DNA from 2 places in the Shewanella sp. ECSMB14102 genome. Region 1 is predicted to be linked to the other one. Evidence: riboswitches for the same ligand, from Rfam matches in the RefSeq annotation. Region 1 holds a riboswitch; the other holds the start of a gene.

Region 1 (9,167 bases):
TTATCAGCTTATGCTGCCGGGACCTGCCGAGCCCTAACCCTTTCGGGCACGAGTCGATTTTAGTCTTATGCCCCTGAAAAAATTCATCATTCCCGGGCAATCCGCCAGCGGCCATCTACACTTATTCAAGCGTATTTACCAATAAGGGAATCCGATTAGATGACACTGGATTATATCGCGCTGGGGCTGCTGATCTTTGTCGCCCTGGTGATCTTCTACGGGGTGATAGTGATCCACGACATCCCCTACGAACTGGCCAAGAAACGCAACCACCCCCATCAGGACGCTATTCACTACGCAGGCTGGGTGAGCCTGTTTACCCTGCATGTGCTGTGGCCGTTTCTGTGGATCTGGGCCACGCTCTGGCGCGAGGACAGGGGCTGGGGCTTTGACAAAATTCAACAGGAGCAGCAATCACTGCACCATGAAACCGTACTTCTGGCGCAGCAGTTGGAGCTATTGAGTGAAAAAGTCGCCGCCCTGGAAGCCCAAAAGCATGCCGCCACAGAGGCCCTTGCAGCGTCGAGTGCCCAAGTCCAAGCCCCAACCCAAGTCCAAACGTCTTCAGAAGAGCCCGCAGTCAATCCCAAACCCACCAGCGGCATGGGCTTGGATACGGCAGCAGACTCGACCGACATTCCAGGTACAGATAATCAGACCCAAAGCAATAACAAGAATGGGGAGAACAGATAAATGGATCTCTTGCTTATCCTCACTTACACCGCCATCTGTGTCGCCATCTTCAAGATTTTCCGCATTCCACTCAACAAGTGGAGCGTGCCCACCGCCGTGCTCGGCGGAGTAGTGCTGATAGGCACCTTGATTTTGTTGATGAACTACAACCATCCCCATACCGCCATGGGCAGCCAGATGTATGTCACCACCCCGCTGATCCCCTCGGTGCGCGGCAAGGTCATAGAAGTGCCCGTCACCCCCAATAAACTGCTGAAAGAGGGCGAGTTACTGTTCCGGGTCGATCCGACTCCTTATCAGACAGAAGTCACCCGGCTGGAGGCCAGCCTGGAGCAGGCTAAACAGGCGGTATTGGGGCTGGACGCCGCCTATAAGGCCGCCGAGGCCAGTCGCATCAAGGCCGAGGCCGAACGGGACAGAACCCAACTGGAATATGAGCGCTACCGCAACGGTTTTGAAAAAGGCGCCTTCACCCGTGCCGATGTCGACAACCGTCGTCAGTACTATCTCGGCGCCCAGGCCTCAGTAGAGGCGGCCGAGGCCGAAGCCCGGCGCGCCAAGCTGGCACTGGAAGCCGAGTATCAGGGGCAAAACACCCAAGTGGCCGAAATTGCCGCCATGTTGGAAAAAGCCAGATTCAATCTGGAGGAAACCAGCATGCATGCCCCCTCAGACGGTTATGTAACCCAGTTGACCCTGAGACCGGGAATGATGGTGGTGCCCATGCCCTTCAGGCCTGTGATGACCTTTGTCCATCAGGAGGAGCGCTTCTTTGTCGGCGCCTTTAGGCAAAACTCGCTGCTGCGGCTGAAACCCGGTTTCAAGGCCGAGCTGATCTTCCGCGCTCTGCCGGGCAAAGTGTTTCAAGCCGAAGTGGTCGAAGTGCTGCCGGCCATAGGTGAATCTCAGGTGCAGGCGCAGGGGCAGCTCTATGGCTCGTCACAAATTCGCCTCAACGGCCGACCTCTGGTGAAACTCAAGCCGCTGGATGACCTGAGTCAGTATCATTTGCCACTGGGTACCAATGTGGAGATCGCCATCTATTCCGACAGCTTTGAGCATGTATCAATCATGCGTAAGGTATTGATAAGGATGAAAAGCTGGCAGAACTATCTCTATCTGGATCACTGAGACTCCTTATCTTCGCGCAAGCCTTTGGCAAGAGTAAAAAGCCCCGGAAAAACTCCTGGGGCGTTTTGGTATCCCATCTCAGCCTCAGCCGATGGCGGCCTCCGGAGCCGCCTGGAAACGCCTGGCGTGGTAGAGGCAGAAGAGTGCAAACCAAGCGGCACTCACCAGGAAACCGGCCAGGGTGGAATGCAGCAGCCCCATGGCCAGATAACCGAGCGCTGCCCCGAAGGCGACTGTCAGGGCATAAGGCAACTGGGTCAGTACGTGGTCTATATGGTGACAGCCGGCACCGGTGGCCGACAGAATACTGGTACTGGAGATGGGCGAACTGTGATCGCCAAACACAGCGCCGGCCAGCACAGCCGACAACATGGGCAGCAGGAGTTGAATATCGCTGGCGGCAGCCATATCACCGGCGAGCGGCAACATGATACCGAAAGTGCCCCAACTGGTGCCTGTGGCAAAGGCCATGGCGCAGGAAAGCACAAACACCACCACAGGCAGCAGCCCTGCGGGCAGGTTGCCGTTAGCCAGGCTAGCGAGATATTTGCCGGTTTCCATGTCACGCACCACGGCGCCTATGGTCCAGGCAAACAGCAGTATATTGATAGCCGGCAACATGGCCATGACGCCTCTGGGGGCGGCGCGCAGCCAAGTGGATATCCCAAGGCCGAGACGCAGGGCCAACAAGCCGGACACCGCCAGGCTGCAAAGGGCGCCATAAACCAAAGATGAGCCCACATTGGTATGTTCAAAGGCGCCCAGCACACTGAAGGCCTGACCATTGGCGGCCAATACCTGAGCCCCGGAGTCCAGCATGAAATAGATACTCGCCGCCGTCAGTGTCACTATCGGCAACACCATATCCAGCATGCCGCCGCGGCTGTCGGCCGGGGCTTCCATATCCAGCCCTATGGGCCTGCCCTTGGATTCATCCCAGAGCTTACCTTCGAGCGCCCGCTGCTCATGCTGTCGCATCGGCCCAATATCCAGTTGGAAAGCGATCACCACCACCACCATGATCAGGGTAAATACCGCATAGAGGTTCATGGGGATCATCTGCACAAAAGCGGCGATCGGGCTCTGCTCTGTCACCCCATGGGCCACGAGTATGCCGCCCACCAGGGCGATGATATAGGCTCCCCAGGAAGAAATGGGCATCAATACGCATACGGGCGCCGCAGTCGAGTCCAGCAGATAGGCCAACTTGGCGCGGGAGATCTGGAATCTATCGGTCACAGGGCGGCAAATGGGCCCCACCGACAGGCTGTGGAAAAAGTCGTCAATAAAAAAGGCAAACACCATCAAGCCGGTGAGCGACTTGGCGCCCTTGCGGCTCTGGCAGCGCCTGGCGGCCCATTCGGCGAAGGCCCGGGTCGCACCCGAGGCGGTCATCAAGCTGATAAGCCCACCCAGCAGCAGCATAAACAGCAACATATTCAGGTTATCGCTGTTGGGAGCACCATCGACCCAGAAGATTTTCAGCACACTGTCAAACAGGTAGCGCAGCGATTGCAGCGGTGAAAACTGCTGCAACATCAGGCTGCCGGCGACTATGCCTACCCCAAGGGAGAGCAGTACTCTACGGGTGATGATCGCCAGCGCAACCGCCAGCAGAGGAGGAACTATGGACCAGGGAGAGTCCGCAAAATGCATGATATTCATGATCTCTTTACACCAAGAAAGGTGGAGATCTACCGATAGGATCGAAGAAACTCAGACCAAGGAGGGCAGAAACTTCTCAGCTCCTTCAGGTAGCGCTCCATAGTGGATGACTATGGCAGTCCTGCACCTGTTAGATACAGAACCAGCAGCTAGGTTTGATGGCCTGGCTACTTCGGCGCCGACTCCTTTCCCCGGGCCTCAAAGGCATCACCCTCTTCCCGGTTACTTTTAGGCAGCGCGCCTCTACTCAAAGGTATTCGACTGGCATTCTAACTATCACAGCCCCAATAGCAAGCCGGATTGCGCCTCTGGCGGTAAATATCCCGCTAGGCGGGCATTAAGCCCAGGGGAAGTGACTCATGTCACGGCCTAGCAATACCGGCACCGCTTGTTCACGAGCCACGGTTAAAAACTGCTTCGCTCCATCAGCGAGCCAACGGCTCTCACCCGAATGCTTACCTCAGTCACGCAGCTTGTAGCTGACCTCGACCCTGTCGGAGAAGGTTACCTGGCCATACTCATAGCTCTGGTTGATAGCGCCTTCGGCCATCATGGCGGCCTTGTACATCACAGGACGCACCGGGCCTTGGTCGAAATAACGAATCGACCAGACGCCATCGAGTTTCTCGCCGAATCCGGCCGCCAGTTCACTGGCCTTTTGCTTGGCATCTTCAATGGCCGCCTGCCGCGCCTGCTTGCGCATCTCGGCTTCTTTACTGGACTTAAGGTTGATCTGGTTCACCTTGTTGATCCCGCCTATTAACGCCGAGTCCAGTATGGGATTGAGCTGATCCAACTGTTTCACCAACACTGTCACACTGCGACTGGCGCGATAGCCCTTGAGCTCGGGCGCCTTGTCCTTGAGGTAAACATACTCAGGTTGCAGATTCAGATTGGCGGCGGCAATCGACTCCTTGGCGACCCCGGCCTTGAGCAGGCGCTCGATAAAAGCGGCCACAGCCTTGTCGGATGCGGCCTTGGCCGCCTTGGCATCAGATTCGCTTAATGACACTTCAACATGGATTTCGGCCATATCGGGCTCAACCTGTATCTGGCTGACGCCTGTGGTTTCCAGTAGAGGTCTATCCTGAGCCAGTACTGAGTGGCTCATTAGAGTAGCGGGTAACAATGCGCCTATCAGCGCCAGATTCAGCAGAGATTTTTTCATCTTGGTTCTCCAAAAAGTTCGCTTTCGTTGACCATAGAAACGCAGCCGGCTGACAAAAGGGTTAAAAAAATCAAAAAATTTTTCAACGACGTTTTGAAGCGGCAACCGAGATGGCAACATAGAACATAAATTAGCCAGCCCAACTGTACCTTTTCTATGGCTGAGGTATAATCGCCGCCAATTTTACCGGCACCCAAGCGTGCTCCATCAGCTTTAGCATTGCGGAAAACAGCTCTTGAAGAAATCAGTCGACATTTTTGATCCCAAGCAGACCACGACTCTGGACACTCCGGCCAAGACTCTGGCACAGGAAAACAGCCCTGCCGAGGCCCAAACCAGCGGCAATCGCATCGGCTTTGTCAGCCTGGGCTGCCCCAAAAACCTGGTGGATTCCGAGCGGATCCTCACCCAACTGCGCATCGACGGCTATGAGGTTACCAACAGCTATGACAATGCCGACCTGGTAATAGTCAACACCTGTGGCTTTATCGATGCCGCGGTGGAAGAGTCGCTGGATGCCGTGCGTGAAGCGCTGGAAGAAAACGGCAAGGTGATAGTCACCGGCTGCCTGGGCGCCAAGGAAAACCAGATCCGCGAAGTGCATCCGGATGTACTGGAGATCACCGGCCCCCACAGCTATGAAGCCGTGCTGAACCATGTGCACAAATATGTGCCCAAGCCGGAGCACAACCCCTTCACCTCGCTGATCCCGCAAGCCGGCGTTAAGCTGACCCCCAAGCATTATGCCTACCTGAAGATTTCCGAAGGCTGCGACAACCGCTGTACCTTCTGCATCATTCCGGCGTTGAGGGGCGATCTGGACAGCCGCAGTGTCGGCAGCGTGCTGGATGAAGCCAAACGCCTGGTGGAAAGTGGCGTTCAGGAAATTCTGGTCGTCAGCCAGGACACCTCGGCCTACGGCAAAGACAAGGGCGGCCGCACCGATTTCTGGAACGGCATGCCGGTGAAGCAGGATATCACTACCCTGGCCCGCCACCTGGGCAAGATGGGTGTGTGGGTGCGCCTGCACTATGTCTACCCTTACCCTTGGGTCGATGAGCTGATCCCGCTGATGGCCGAAGGACTGATCCTGCCCTATCTGGATCTGCCACTGCAGCACGCCAGCCCTCGCGTGCTCAAGATGATGAAGCGCCCCGGCCGGGTCGACCGCCAGTTGGACGCCATCAAGAAATGGCGTGAGATCTGCCCGGATCTGGTGATCCGCTCAACCTTTATCGTCGGCTTCCCCGGTGAAACCGAAGAAGACTTCGAAATCCTGCTGGACTTCCTGCGTGAAGCAAGGCTGGACCGAGTGGGCTGCTTCAAGTACTCGGAAGTCGATGGCGCCGTGGCCAATACCTTGGCCGAGCTTATCAGTGAAGAGGTCAAGCAGGACCGCTATGAGCGTTTCATGCAGGTGCAGGCCGAGATCAGTGCCGAGCGGCTGGCGCGCCTGGTAGGCCGTGAGCTGGATGTCCTTATCGATGATGTGGACGAGGAAGGCGCCATTGGCCGCTGCTATGCCGATGCGCCTGAAATCGACGGCATGGTATTCTTAAACGGTGAAGTGGAACTAAGCCCAGGGGACATGGTGCGCGCACTGATCACTCATTCTGATGAGCACGATCTGTGGGCCGAACTGGTGCAGATGCCGGAATAAACTCTCCCAACACCTTGGAGAAATCTTTATTGAGGTGTCAGCAGGGTGAAAAGATTAGAGTCATAAAATCAAAAGGGGCAACACCCTGTTGCCCCTTTTGATTGCGTCCTTTACGACTGTATGATCCTTTGCCCTTCTTCGGCTTCTCGCTGCGACAGCGAAACAGTGAACTGGTCACCACCGCCTTGAGGGCGTTATCTTTGATCTGTCCACGACCGGATTCATGCTCCAGCTGTGCAGTCTGCTTAATATGTTTGGCCATATCGGCTCCTTATTTCAATTGGATGAGACTTGCCCGGCCATACCGGACAAAAATCGCGCAAATATTATCCTCTTTTATTAAAACAACCAAGTATCGACTCCAGGAAAATATCACGAGTATTTTACCTATGCTATCAACCCGCCTCATCATTCAGCCTGCGTCAGCCCCACCCGAAGGAGTTATTCTGTGATCATAAAGTTCTGTTTGACACTGCTGACGCTCGCTTGTGCGACACAAGTATTTGCCGCAGAAAATTGTGAGTTAACCATGGGGTATCGCACCAATGCCCGGCCACCCTTTATTGCTCAGGCCCCGGATAACAGCGGCCTCTATCTCAGCCTCTATCAAGAGGCAGCAGCCAGAATAGGTTGTAGTCTCAAGGTAGTGCGAGCGCCGAAAAAGCGTATCCTACGGGAAATAGCCAAGGGCAGTATCGACTTTTATCCCGGCTTGGCCTTCTCCAAAGAGCGCCACAACTACGCCCATTTCATCGTCAACGGCCTATCTGAACGCTATATCGGCGTCAGCCGCGACGACTTGAGTGACATCACCTCACTGCAGCAATTGGTGGATAAACAATTGGTGCTGCTGATCTCCCCCGGTAGCTATCAACTGGGTGGTTTACCGAACAAATTAATAGTGCGCAAACCACCGGATATGGGCACAGATTCGGCGATAACCTTTCTCAAACAGCATCAGGGGGATTTCTATATCTACGATGAATCTACCCTGAGATACTGGCTGCAAAATCATCCTCAGCACGGGCTAAAACTACATCCCAACTGTTGCGATAACAGGCGGCAAGGACACCTGGGGTTCTCACGCAATAGCCGTTACTTCAGCGCCGAAGTAAATCCCAATTATGTTGCCGCCAAACCGATATCCATTGGCAACAGCCCTTGGGAACTAAAGTCAGGCAGCATAGCCTACGCGCTGCAGCAAGCCTTGTCTGAAATGGCCAACAGCGGTGAAACCAAGCGGCGTTATCAAGACTATATGCAGCAAATATCACAGCCTGCTGCGGCGCCTTGGTTTCCTTAAGCTGAAACAAGGGCTCATAGTTACGCTGGTTCAGCCTGAGTCCAGTATGCCAGGAGTACACTGGCCTTTTGGGCCGCGAAGAGTTAATCAGATGTTTTCCCGTAAGCCGTTAACGCCACAGGCACAGTTGGACTTGGCCATGAACTTGATGGCCGAAGAGGAACAGCACTTGAAAACCGCGCTGGAACTGGTGCTGAACAGTAGTCAACAAGCGATAAACAAGCGCCTGCAGCGGGCCAAAATTGATGCCGAAATCTTCCCGCCGATTCACCGGGACTATCTCAATGCCATGGCACTGCAACATCTGTTCACTATCTTGCATCAAGGGGATGAACACAGAGCCCACAGTATCTGCAATAACTTAAAAGAGCTCAGCCAATATCTGCCACCCGGCTTTGAGGATAGTGACTCGGGTGAGGAAGCATATCACCCTGCATGATGCCCAATAAGCCCATAACGTTTTGATAAAAATGAACATGCCAAAAAGCCCGCATTGACAGCGGGCTTTTACAAGCGTTTTTAGCCGTTTCCCGGCTCAGTTACCGGCTATCTTCATCTCATCGAGCAATATTGCCCCGGTACGGATGCTGGAGCGCAGATCCCTATCGCTGGAAACCGCCTGCATGGAGCGATACATCTGCTTCAGGTTACCGGCTATGGTGATCTCCTCGACCGGGAACTGGATTTCGCCATTCTCGACATAGAAGCCGGCGGCACCACGGGAATAGTCGCCGGTAACCATATTCACGCCCTGACCCATCACCTCAGTGACTATGAGCCCGCGGCTCATGGAACGCACCAATTCATCAAAACTGTGGCCGGTATCGGCCAGCGTCCAGTTATAGATGCCGCCGGCATGGCCGGTATTGACCAGTCCCAGCTTGCGCGCCGAGTAACTGGTCAGCAGATAACTCTCCAGTATGCCGTCACGGACTATGTCACGCTCACGGGTCGCAACCCCTTCGCTGTCATAGTTGGCACTGGCCAGAGCGCCTTTGAGATGCGGCTGCTCGGCAATGCTGAACCATTCGGGGAAAATCCGGGTGTGGATAGCATCCTGCAGGAAGCTGGACTTGCGATACAGGCTTGAGCCACTGATGGCGCTGACCAGATGTCCCACCAGACCTGTGGCCACTTCCGGCGCAAACAGCACGGGCAGTTTGCCGGTTGCCAGTTTGCGGGCACCGAGACGGGCAACCGTCTTATCGGCAGCCTTACCCCCCACCTGCTCCGGGCTCAACAAGGCGTCGAAGCAGCGGTTGATACCATAGTCATAGTCGCGCTGCATATCGCCGTTGTCTTCGGCGCCAATCACCACACAGCTGAGGCTGTAGCGCGAGCTGCAGTAACCCTGCAGGAAACCATGGCTGTTGCCATAGACCTTGACGCTGTTGTGGGCGTTGGCACTGGCACCATCGGAATTCTTGATCCTCGGGTCTCTGTCCAGCGCTGCGGTTTCGGCGCGAATGGCCAACTCGGCCAACTCTTCCGGGCTGGTGTGACGGGGATGATAGAGATCCAGATCGGGAAAATCTTTCGCCATCAAC
Region 2 (9,167 bases), on a different contig from region 1:
AGCAAGGTCTTGGTGCCACGGATCAACTGGGCATCGGAAATGGTGATCATGAATACTGCTTTGGAATACGCTGAAATTATGGGGCCAGATGATAGCCCAGAACCCCGGTCTCAGGCTATAGCAGCAACACTTTGCTGTGAGCTGGCACCTGGGGGTAAATGACGGTCATCATTTCGAATGAAAGCCCCCCCCCTCAAAAGTATGGCTTTACGGCTAACGACGCGAAAAACATCGGAAAAAGCCAAAGTTTCAGATATTTCTGAACTGCTGTTTGTAAAAACGTGCAGTACCATCCAAGCGCGCAAAAAAAGCGCCACAGGCAACAAGGAGTTTTACCAAGGGAGCCTAATTACCTTGGGGCAGACAGGGAGAGTCGTAGATGGGCGTGATCCGCGTAGTCAGCATGGCTGAGTTGCATCTCAGCGATGCCGGGCAGATTGAGGCCAACTGGCAAAGCTTGAGCAATGAACAGCTGGTATCTTTGGCGCCGTCCGGGTGCTCGCTTGAGCAGCTCAAGCGGGAACTGGCCGATAGCAGTAGAGTGCTCCTCAGAATGAGAGAGTAAAGTTTATGGACTAAAATTCTATGTATTCTGACTCGCCTGAGAGTAAACACTTTGCTGACATTTTTGCGGCCCATATTGTTTGGCAACCTTTTACTGGCAACGGCCGCAGTCAATGCAGTCACGATTCCCTATTGTGTCGACCCCGACTGGATGCCCTATGAAGGCATAGACCAAGGCAAACATGTGGGCATTTCATCCGGCTTTCTTGAATTCATTGAAGAGCAGACTGATTGGCAGTTTCAGTTAGTACCCACCGCCAGCTGGCAGCAGACATTGACATATTTGAAGCAACAACAGTGCGTATTTACTCCCATGCTCAACTATACCTCCAGGCGCGCCGAATATTTATCCTTCACTGATATCTATAGTCGCTCTCCCAATGTGTTGGTTTCCCGCCGCGAGCAACCCTTTCTACAAAGTATGGAACAGGTCGGGAATAGAAGTCTGGTGATCCCCAGAGGTTACCGCTTGCTGGATTATGTGCGTCAGAACTATCCCAAGATCCACATTATGCTGGCCGAGACGGAGCAGCAGGGACTGGAGATGGTATCCAGCGGTGAGGCTGATCTGTTTATTGGTTCTATGTATTCCATCAATGCCCGCATTCAGCAGAGCGGCTTGTTTAACCTCAAAATCGCCGCTTGGGCCGGGCCTGAGGATCAGTTCCGGATGGCGGTGACTGAGAATAGCAAGTGGATGCTGCCCGATCTAAATCGTTTGTTGGCGCAGATTTCTGACGACCACAGGGCCAGGCTGTATCGTCAGTGGAGCAATATGGCGGTGTTGGAGCAGACGGATAGAGGGCTGACTTGGCAGCTTATGGTTGTGATAACACTGGTCTTCGGCGCTTTGTTGGCGCGCTACCGCTGGATTAGTAAGTATAACCGGGAGCTGACAGCCAAGAATCAACAGTTGGAGAAACTGCGTAATCAGCTATTGGAAACCAATAAGGAACTTGAGTTTATTTCGACCCACGATCCTTTAACCAAGTTGTATAACCGTCACTACTTTCATCGACATTTTGCGCCAGAACATCGCAGTGACGCAGCGCAAGGGCATACATCACTGATAGTGATAGACATAGATTTCTTTAAAGATATCAATGATCGCCATGGTCACAGCGTGGGTGATTCCATACTCAGTGATCTGGCTTCTCTGCTCATGGAGGGAGCCCGCGAAATCGACCTGGTGGCCCGTTGGGGCGGTGAGGAGTTTATGATTATTTGCCCGGATACTGATTGTATTCAGGCAAGGCATCTGTGTGAGCGCTTGGCATCGGCGATGACTGTTTATCCCTTTTCTGCCGGTGTTAGCCTTAGCTGTAGTTTTGGCCTGACAGAGCTGAAACCCGGAGAGTCTATTTGGAGCGCATTTGATCGGGCTGACCTGGCTTTGTATCGGGCCAAGTCAGAAGGCCGTAACAGAATTTGCTGCGATCCTGAATATGATCGAGCCAATAAAATCGGGCCAAATTCATCGGTTTGAGGTTAGAGCCGCACTTTTATGAAGTCAATTTCCGTGTTTATGACCCGAATAGTGAAAGTATGTGTGCTCAAGATGTTGAATTTATGGTGTTTTATTTTTTTTATTCGTTAGCGGTGACAAACTGGTGAAAATTGAAACTGCTGATTGCAGCCTATGGGGGTTTCGGTGTTATAATACGCGCCTTATTTATGGGGTTCCGTCTGTCGCAGCTTTGAAGTGGCATACTCCGTCTCCTATTAACTAATCATTTGAAGTTGAATCATGACTGACTTATCAAAATACAGAAACATTGGTATTTTTGCTCACGTTGACGCGGGTAAAACCACTACCACAGAACGTATCCTGAAACTGACCGGCAAAATCCACAAGATGGGTGACAGCCACGACGGTACCACTACTACTGACTTCATGGAGCAGGAAGCCGAGCGCGGTATTACCATTCAGTCTGCTGCGGTAAGTTGCTTCTGGAAAGATCACCGTTTCAACGTCATCGACACACCCGGACACGTTGACTTCACAGTTGAAGTATATCGTTCTCTGAAAGTTCTGGACGGCGGTATCGGTGTATTCTGTGGTTCCGGTGGTGTTGAGCCTCAGTCCGAAACCAACTGGCGTTATGCTAACGAATCTGAAGTTGCTCGTATCATCTTCGTAAACAAGTTGGACCGTATGGGTGCCGACTTCCTGCGTGTTGTAGGTCAGATCAAGCGCGTTCTGGCTGCGACTCCATTGGTTATGACTCTGCCTATCGGCGTTGAAGATGAGTTTAAGGGCGTTGTTGACGTTCTGAACCGTAAAGCTTATGTATGGGATGACTCTGGTCTGCCAGAAAACTACTCTGTAGAAGAAGTTCCAGAAGACATGGTTGATCTGGTTGAAGAGTACCGTGAGCACCTGGTTGAGACTGCCGTTGAGCAGGACGACGACCTGATGGAAGCTTACATGGAAGGTGAAGAGCCTTCTATCGAAGATCTGAAGCGTTGTATCCGTAAGGGTACCATCAATCTGTCATTCTTCCCCACTTACTGTGGTTCTGCTTACCGTAATAAGGGTATGCAGCTGGTTCTGGATGCGGTTGTTGACTACCTGCCATCTCCAACAGAAGTTGAGCCTCAGCCTCTGACTGACCCAGAAACTGGTGAAGAAACCGGTGAAGTCGCTACTGTATCTGCCGATGAGCCACTGCGCGCTCTGGCGTTCAAGATCATGGATGACCGTTTCGGCGCCCTGACCTTTATCCGTGTCTACTCTGGTAAGCTGAAGAAAGGTGACACTATCCTGAACTCTGCTACCGGTAAGACCGAGCGTATCGGCCGTATGGTTGAGATGCACGCTAACGATCGTAAAGAGATCGACTCTGCTCAAGCCGGTGACATCATCGCCGTTGTAGGTATGAAGAACGTTCAGACTGGTCACACTCTGTGTGATCCTAAGCACGAATGTACTCTTGAGCCTATGATCTTCCCTGATCCAGTAATCTCTATCGCTGTAACTCCTAAGGACAAAGGCGCTTCTGAGAAGCTGGGTGTTGCTCTGGGTAAGATGGTTGCAGAAGATCCATCATTCCAGGTTGAAACCGACCAGGAAACCGGTGAAACCATCCTTAAGGGTATGGGTGAATTGCACCTGGACATCAAAGTAGACATCCTGAAGCGTACTCACGGTGTTGAACTGACTGTTGGTGCTCCACAGGTAGCTTACCGTGAAACCATCACTCAAGCCGTTGAAGACAGCTACACTCACAAGAAGCAGTCTGGTGGTTCTGGTCAGTTCGGTAAGATCGACTACCGCATCCGTCCAGGCGAAGCTGGTAGTGGCTTCAAGTTCACCTCCAGCGTTGTTGGTGGTAACGTACCTCGTGAATTCTGGCCAGCAGTTGAAAGCGGCTTCGAAGACATGATGAACGAAGGTCCTCTGGCTGGCTTCCCAGTACTGGACGTTGAAGTTGAACTGTTCGACGGTGGTTACCACGCAGTTGACTCCTCAGCGATCGCGTTTGAAATCGCTGCCAAGGGTGCATTCCGTCAGTCTATGCCTAAGGCCAAGCCTCAGTTGCTGGAACCTGTGATGAAGGTTGACGTGTTTACTCCAGACGATCACGTTGGTGACGTTATCGGTGACCTGAACCGTCGTCGCGGTATGATCAAGGATCAGGAAGCTGGTCTGACTGGCGTACGTGTTAAGGCTGACGTGCCACTGGCAGAAATGTTCGGTTACATCGGTCACCTGCGTACCATGACTTCTGGTCGTGGTCAGTTCTCCATGGAGTTCTCTCACTATGCTCCATGTCCTGCCAACGTGGCTGAGACTGTTATCGCAGAAACCAAGGCTCGTAACGCAGCCAAGAAATAAGGATTAATTATCCTGATAAAAACCCGCCTTGATGGCGGGTTTTTTTATGGGCGAATATCCAGTGCCACTAAGCCAGCAGAATCAAGTTTGTACTCAGTTCGGCGGATGCCGCTGAATATCAATGGGCAATCGTATGGCAACTGTTTCCGAAACTGGCATATGTGGCAAAGGAGCTACCTAAGATAAAGGAGCTATCTAAGATAAAGGCGCTGGGATTGGCAGAGCATTACCGTGAGGAAATCACCAGCAAATATCAGTAGAAGGGGGAGTGGTGATAGCAGATAAACAAAAGCCAGCTCGATAAGCTGGCTTTGTTCAGGGCCGATAACGCGTGTTTATCAGTCTTCCAGATTACCGCAGAAACGGTAGCCTTCGCCGTGGATGGTGGCGATGATTTCCGGTGTATCAGGCACACTTTCGAAGTGCTTACGGATACGGCGGATAGTCACATCAACAGTACGGTCATGTGGCTTAAGCTCACGGCCGGTCATCTTCATCAGCAACTCGGCGCGGCTGAGGATCTTGCCTGGGTTTTCCACAAAGTGCAGCATGGCGCGGAATTCGCTACGCGGCAGCTTGTAAGACTCACCCTGAGGGCTGACCAGTGAACGGCTGTTGATCTCCAGGCTCCAACCATTGAAACGATAATGTTCCACGGCGGCCTTTTCTTCAATTTCAGCTCCTGAGCTGTTGACACGAGTCAGCAGGTTGCGGGCACGAATAGTCAACTCACGAGGGTTGAACGGTTTGGTGATGTAATCATCGGCACCGATTTCCAGGCCCAAGATCTTGTCTACTTCGTTATCACGACCGGTAAGGAAGATGAGGCCGATATTGTTGATTTCGCGCAACTCCCGCGCCAACAGCAAACCATTCTTACCTGGCAGATTGATATCCATAACCACCAGGTTCACCTTGTTTTCCTGCAAGGCTTTGTGCATCTCTGCGCCATCATTGGCTTCGGTTACCACATAACCTTCTGCCTCGAAAATACTTCTCAGCGTGTTACGGGTAACGGCTTCATCTTCAACGATCAGAATGTGCGGGTTTTGCATGTTATTTACCTAATTAAATCAGTTTATCTAACCATGAGCGCGGGTGACGCTCCGCTATACTCTCTAAAACGCCAACATTCACAGGGTTCACGTAAGTGCTGTTCAAAACTGAAATGAAACGGCAACACACTTCATGATTAGCAAAAAGTATGCTCTCCACCTGGAGAGGCGCGAACTGTACTCTCTAGGATTCCCAGTGGCGGGATTTAGTTCCTGAAAGACATGGAAAATCCAGAAAATGCGATCTTAAAACCAGATTACATTTGGTACAGAGTCGTTATCATTAGAGACTTATGCTGTCGCGTAATGGCGCTAGCCTGGTCACACGCTTAACTCTAGGTCTCTGTCGATACAATCCATTGTACTAGGATTAGGCATTTGTTAACAAATGAAATGTTAACAAATTAATGTTTAACTATGATCTAAGTCACAAGTTTTTATGTTAGATATTGAAACTTAAGCGTTTTGTGTTTTGTCTTACTGTGAGCTTGCTCACGGGGCTAGGGGATTTCGTAAGCCTTTGCTAGAATAACTCCGGTTCATTAGAGACAGATACTACAATGGATGCTGCATTTGAAAGTCTCTGGCAGTACTACCAGAGCGCATGCTTTTTTTTGACTCAGTCGTTTTCTTCCGCTGTTCCTTTTGCCATTGTCACCGCCCATAACCCTCTGGGGCAAAAATTGACTTCCTGCCAGAACCGTCTTCTCGATCGGCAGCTACAACACGATATTGATAAGCTGGGCATTCCTTACCGGGCGATCATAGGCGCTGCCGATGATCTCAGTCATATGGAAAAAAGTTGGGCCCTGTTTTTGGATAAGGCTGCGGCAATCGAACTGGCATTCAAGTACCGTCAGAATGCACTTTATTATGTGGATAAAGGCTTACTGACATTAGTGCCCTGCCATAAAGGCAAGCATGAAATAGAGCTTGGATTATTTGCAAGCCGAGCTCGTTTGGTCAATGAATTACCTGAACTTAGTGATAAATAAGTTGAGGATATTTCATCAGATGCAAATTAGCATTGACTTCATAAGGGCTTTATTGCTAATTTTTTCATCCCTTTCGCAAGAAAGGAACAGAAGAGGAGCGTTAACTAGGTAGTGAGTCAGAGGAAACCAATTTCCTATGACGGCTCATGAGGGAGATTAACGCCGAGGTCGGGATGCGTATTGGTAACGCTCTCCGGTCGGTTGGTCAGGCTGAATCCTGGCGGCTGTCACCTGGTTTTTGGTGGAGAGCTTCTGGTGACGATCGCTTTGTCCCTACTTTGGGGTGCGTTATCTCAGCACCAGGCTCTTCGAACGTTATCTGTTCGGAGCTTAACTCATGAAGTCTATTCTCGTTGTCGACCTTTCCCTGTCACCTGCCTGTGGGGGAATGCGCTGATGTCTCTTGTTGTTGCCAAGTTTGGCGGTACCTCAGTTGCCGATTATCAGGCGATGAATCGCTGTGCCGATATAGTGCTTGGAAATTCGGCTACTCGTCTGGTTGTGGTGAGTGCATCCAGTGGCGTAACCAATCTGTTGGTGGAGTTGTCTCAGGCAGACATGGGGGATGAGCGCCGTCTCAAATTATTGAAAGATATTGCCAGCATTCAATATGCGATTCTGGACAAACTTGGTAGACCTGCTGCTGTTGCCGCGGCGCTGGATGCCTTGCTCAGCCGTATGGCAACGCTCAGTGCCAAGCTGTTGCAGGGGCCGAGTAATGCTATGGTTGATGAGATCCTGTCCCTTGGTGAGCAATGCTCTTCAGCGCTGTTTGCCGCGGTATTGAGAGAACGCGGTGCCAAGGCCAGCGCCTTTGATGTGCGTCAGGTGATGCGTACCGATAGCCATTTCGGCAAGGCCGAACCACAAATCGCCGAACTGAAGCGACTGGCGACAGAGAAATTACAACCCTTGCTTGAGCAGCAACTGTTGGTGACCCAGGGGTTTATCGGTGCCGATGCCGAGGGGCGAACCACTACCCTTGGGCGTGGCGGCAGTGATTATTCCGCGGCTCTGTTGGCAGAAGCTTTGCAAGCCGATGCGGTTGAGATCTGGACCGATGTAGAAGGGATTTACACCACAGATCCCAGACTGGCTCCCAACGCCAGGCCTATCGCAGAAATCAGTTTTAATGAGGCGGCGGAGATGGCTACTTTTGGCGCCAAGGTGTTACACCCTGCCACCATCTTGCCGGCGGTGCGCCAACAGATCCAAGTGTTTGTCGGTTCCAGTCGGGCGCCGGAAAAAGGCGGCACCTGGATCCGCCATCAAGTGGAAGATGAGCCGGTATTCAGGGCCGTTGCCGTGAGACGAGATCAGACCCTGCTTAACTTGCATAGTTTGCAGATGTTGCATGCCCAGGGCTTTTTGGCTGAGACCTTTGCTGTGTTGGCGCGGCACAAGATCAGTGTCGATCTCATTACCACCTCAGAGGTGAATGTGTCGCTGACCCTGGACAAAACAGGCTCAGATTCAGCCGGTAAGGGGCTTCTGACGGAAGCTCTGCTGCAGGAGTTATCGCAAAACTGCCGGGTGCGGGTGGAAGACAAGCTGGCCCTGGTAGCGATCATTGGCAACAAGATAGCCACTACCGCCGGGATCTGTCGCCGGGTATTTGAAGTGCTCGAACCCCATAACGTCCGAATGATCTGTCAGGGTGCCAGTCCACACAATCTCTGTGTCTTGGTGTCTGAAGCCGAAGCCGGTGATGTGGTGGCCGCTTTGCATCGTAACTTATTTGAAGGTGCTCAGGATGCAGCTTGAACACCTGCAGGTTGGGGAGCTGGCCGCAGGTCAGCCTCTGACCATCCCCATATATCGCTTCAAAGGCACCGGTCATTCGGCGCCCAGCGTCTATATTCAGGCCAATGTGCATGGCGCCGAGGTACAGGGCAATGCGGTGATCTTGCAATTGTTGCAGTACTTCAAGGCGCATCCGCCTCTGGGAGATGTCACTCTGGTGCCTTTGGCCAACCCCTTGGGGATCAACCAGAAAAGCGGTGAGTTTACCTTGGGCCGCTTCGATCCCATCACAGGTATTAACTGGAACCGAGCCTATCTTGAGCAGGTCGTCCATCTGGATGACTGGTATCCGCAGTATAGTGAGCTGCCGGAGCAAGCACTGTTTGATGCTTTTCGTCAGCTTCTCATTGCCAACTGTGAACAGGCATTGGCCAATCCCTGGGGAGTGACGACCGGCCAGAGATTGGCGCTCAATCTGCAGAAACTGGCACATGGCGCTGACATAGTGCTGGATCTGCACACCGGCCCCAAGTCCTGTAAACACCTTTATTGTCCCGAGTATGAGCTGTCAGCTGCCGACTACTTTCATATTCCCTACACCTTGGTGATGCCTAAAGGCTTTGGCGGTGCCATGGATGAAGCGGCCTTTAATCCCTGGTGGCAACTCAGCGACTATGCCAAGAATAGGGGGCGAGATCTAAAAGTCGCAGTATCGGCCTTTACTTTGGAGCTTGGCAGTCAGGAGCGTATCGATCTTGCCGATGCCAGTCGGGATGCGGAAGGAATATTAAGTTATCTGAGCTATAGAGAGGTGATAGCCCAAAGCGTACTGCCGCAGGTGATGCCGCGTTTTGCTTGTTTGCTGAAAGACTATCGAAAGTTTCACGCACCCATGGCCGGTATGGTGGAGTATCTGGCCGAGCCGGGAGTGCCTTTGCCCGCCGGCGCGCCTCTGGTCAATATTCTCAGGCT

The links. Region 1 has a riboswitch for lysine ahead of RC73_RS04735 (Na+/H+ antiporter NhaC family protein). Riboswitches for the same ligand answer to the same signal wherever they lie in the genome.
Region 2: another riboswitch for lysine. It lies ahead of lysC (lysine-sensitive aspartokinase 3); the one in region 1 lies ahead of RC73_RS04735 (Na+/H+ antiporter NhaC family protein).

Annotation. Positions count from the first base shown of each region.
Region 1 is NZ_JWGX01000009.1:114,683-123,849, forward strand. Features, by position in the region: gene RC73_RS04720 (GNAT family N-acetyltransferase) at 1-37, shown strand, start outside; partial or broken gene RC73_RS20980 (DUF3302 domain-containing protein) at 160-394, shown strand; gene RC73_RS04730 (HlyD family secretion protein) at 694-1,824, shown strand; gene RC73_RS04735 (Na+/H+ antiporter NhaC family protein) at 1,909-3,489, opposite strand; lysine riboswitch at 3,572-3,743, opposite strand; gene RC73_RS04740 (oxidative stress defense protein) at 3,950-4,657, opposite strand; gene rimO (30S ribosomal protein S12 methylthiotransferase RimO) at 4,893-6,317, shown strand; gene RC73_RS04750 (ribosome alternative rescue factor ArfA) at 6,355-6,579, opposite strand; gene RC73_RS04755 (substrate-binding periplasmic protein) at 6,766-7,620, shown strand; gene RC73_RS04760 (hypothetical protein) at 7,712-8,059, shown strand; gene pmbA (metalloprotease PmbA) at 8,156-9,167, opposite strand, start outside.
Region 2 is NZ_JWGX01000050.1:43,393-52,559, forward strand. Features, by position in the region: gene RC73_RS15720 (ABC transporter ATP-binding protein) at 1-50, opposite strand, end outside; gene RC73_RS15725 (hypothetical protein) at 380-565, shown strand; gene RC73_RS15730 (diguanylate cyclase) at 629-2,050, shown strand; gene fusA (elongation factor G) at 2,312-4,402, shown strand; gene arcA (two-component system response regulator ArcA) at 4,741-5,457, opposite strand; gene RC73_RS15745 (DUF3293 domain-containing protein) at 6,018-6,452, shown strand; lysine riboswitch at 6,535-6,712, shown strand; gene lysC (lysine-sensitive aspartokinase 3) at 6,849-8,216, shown strand; gene RC73_RS15755 (succinylglutamate desuccinylase/aspartoacylase family protein) at 8,206-9,167, shown strand, end outside.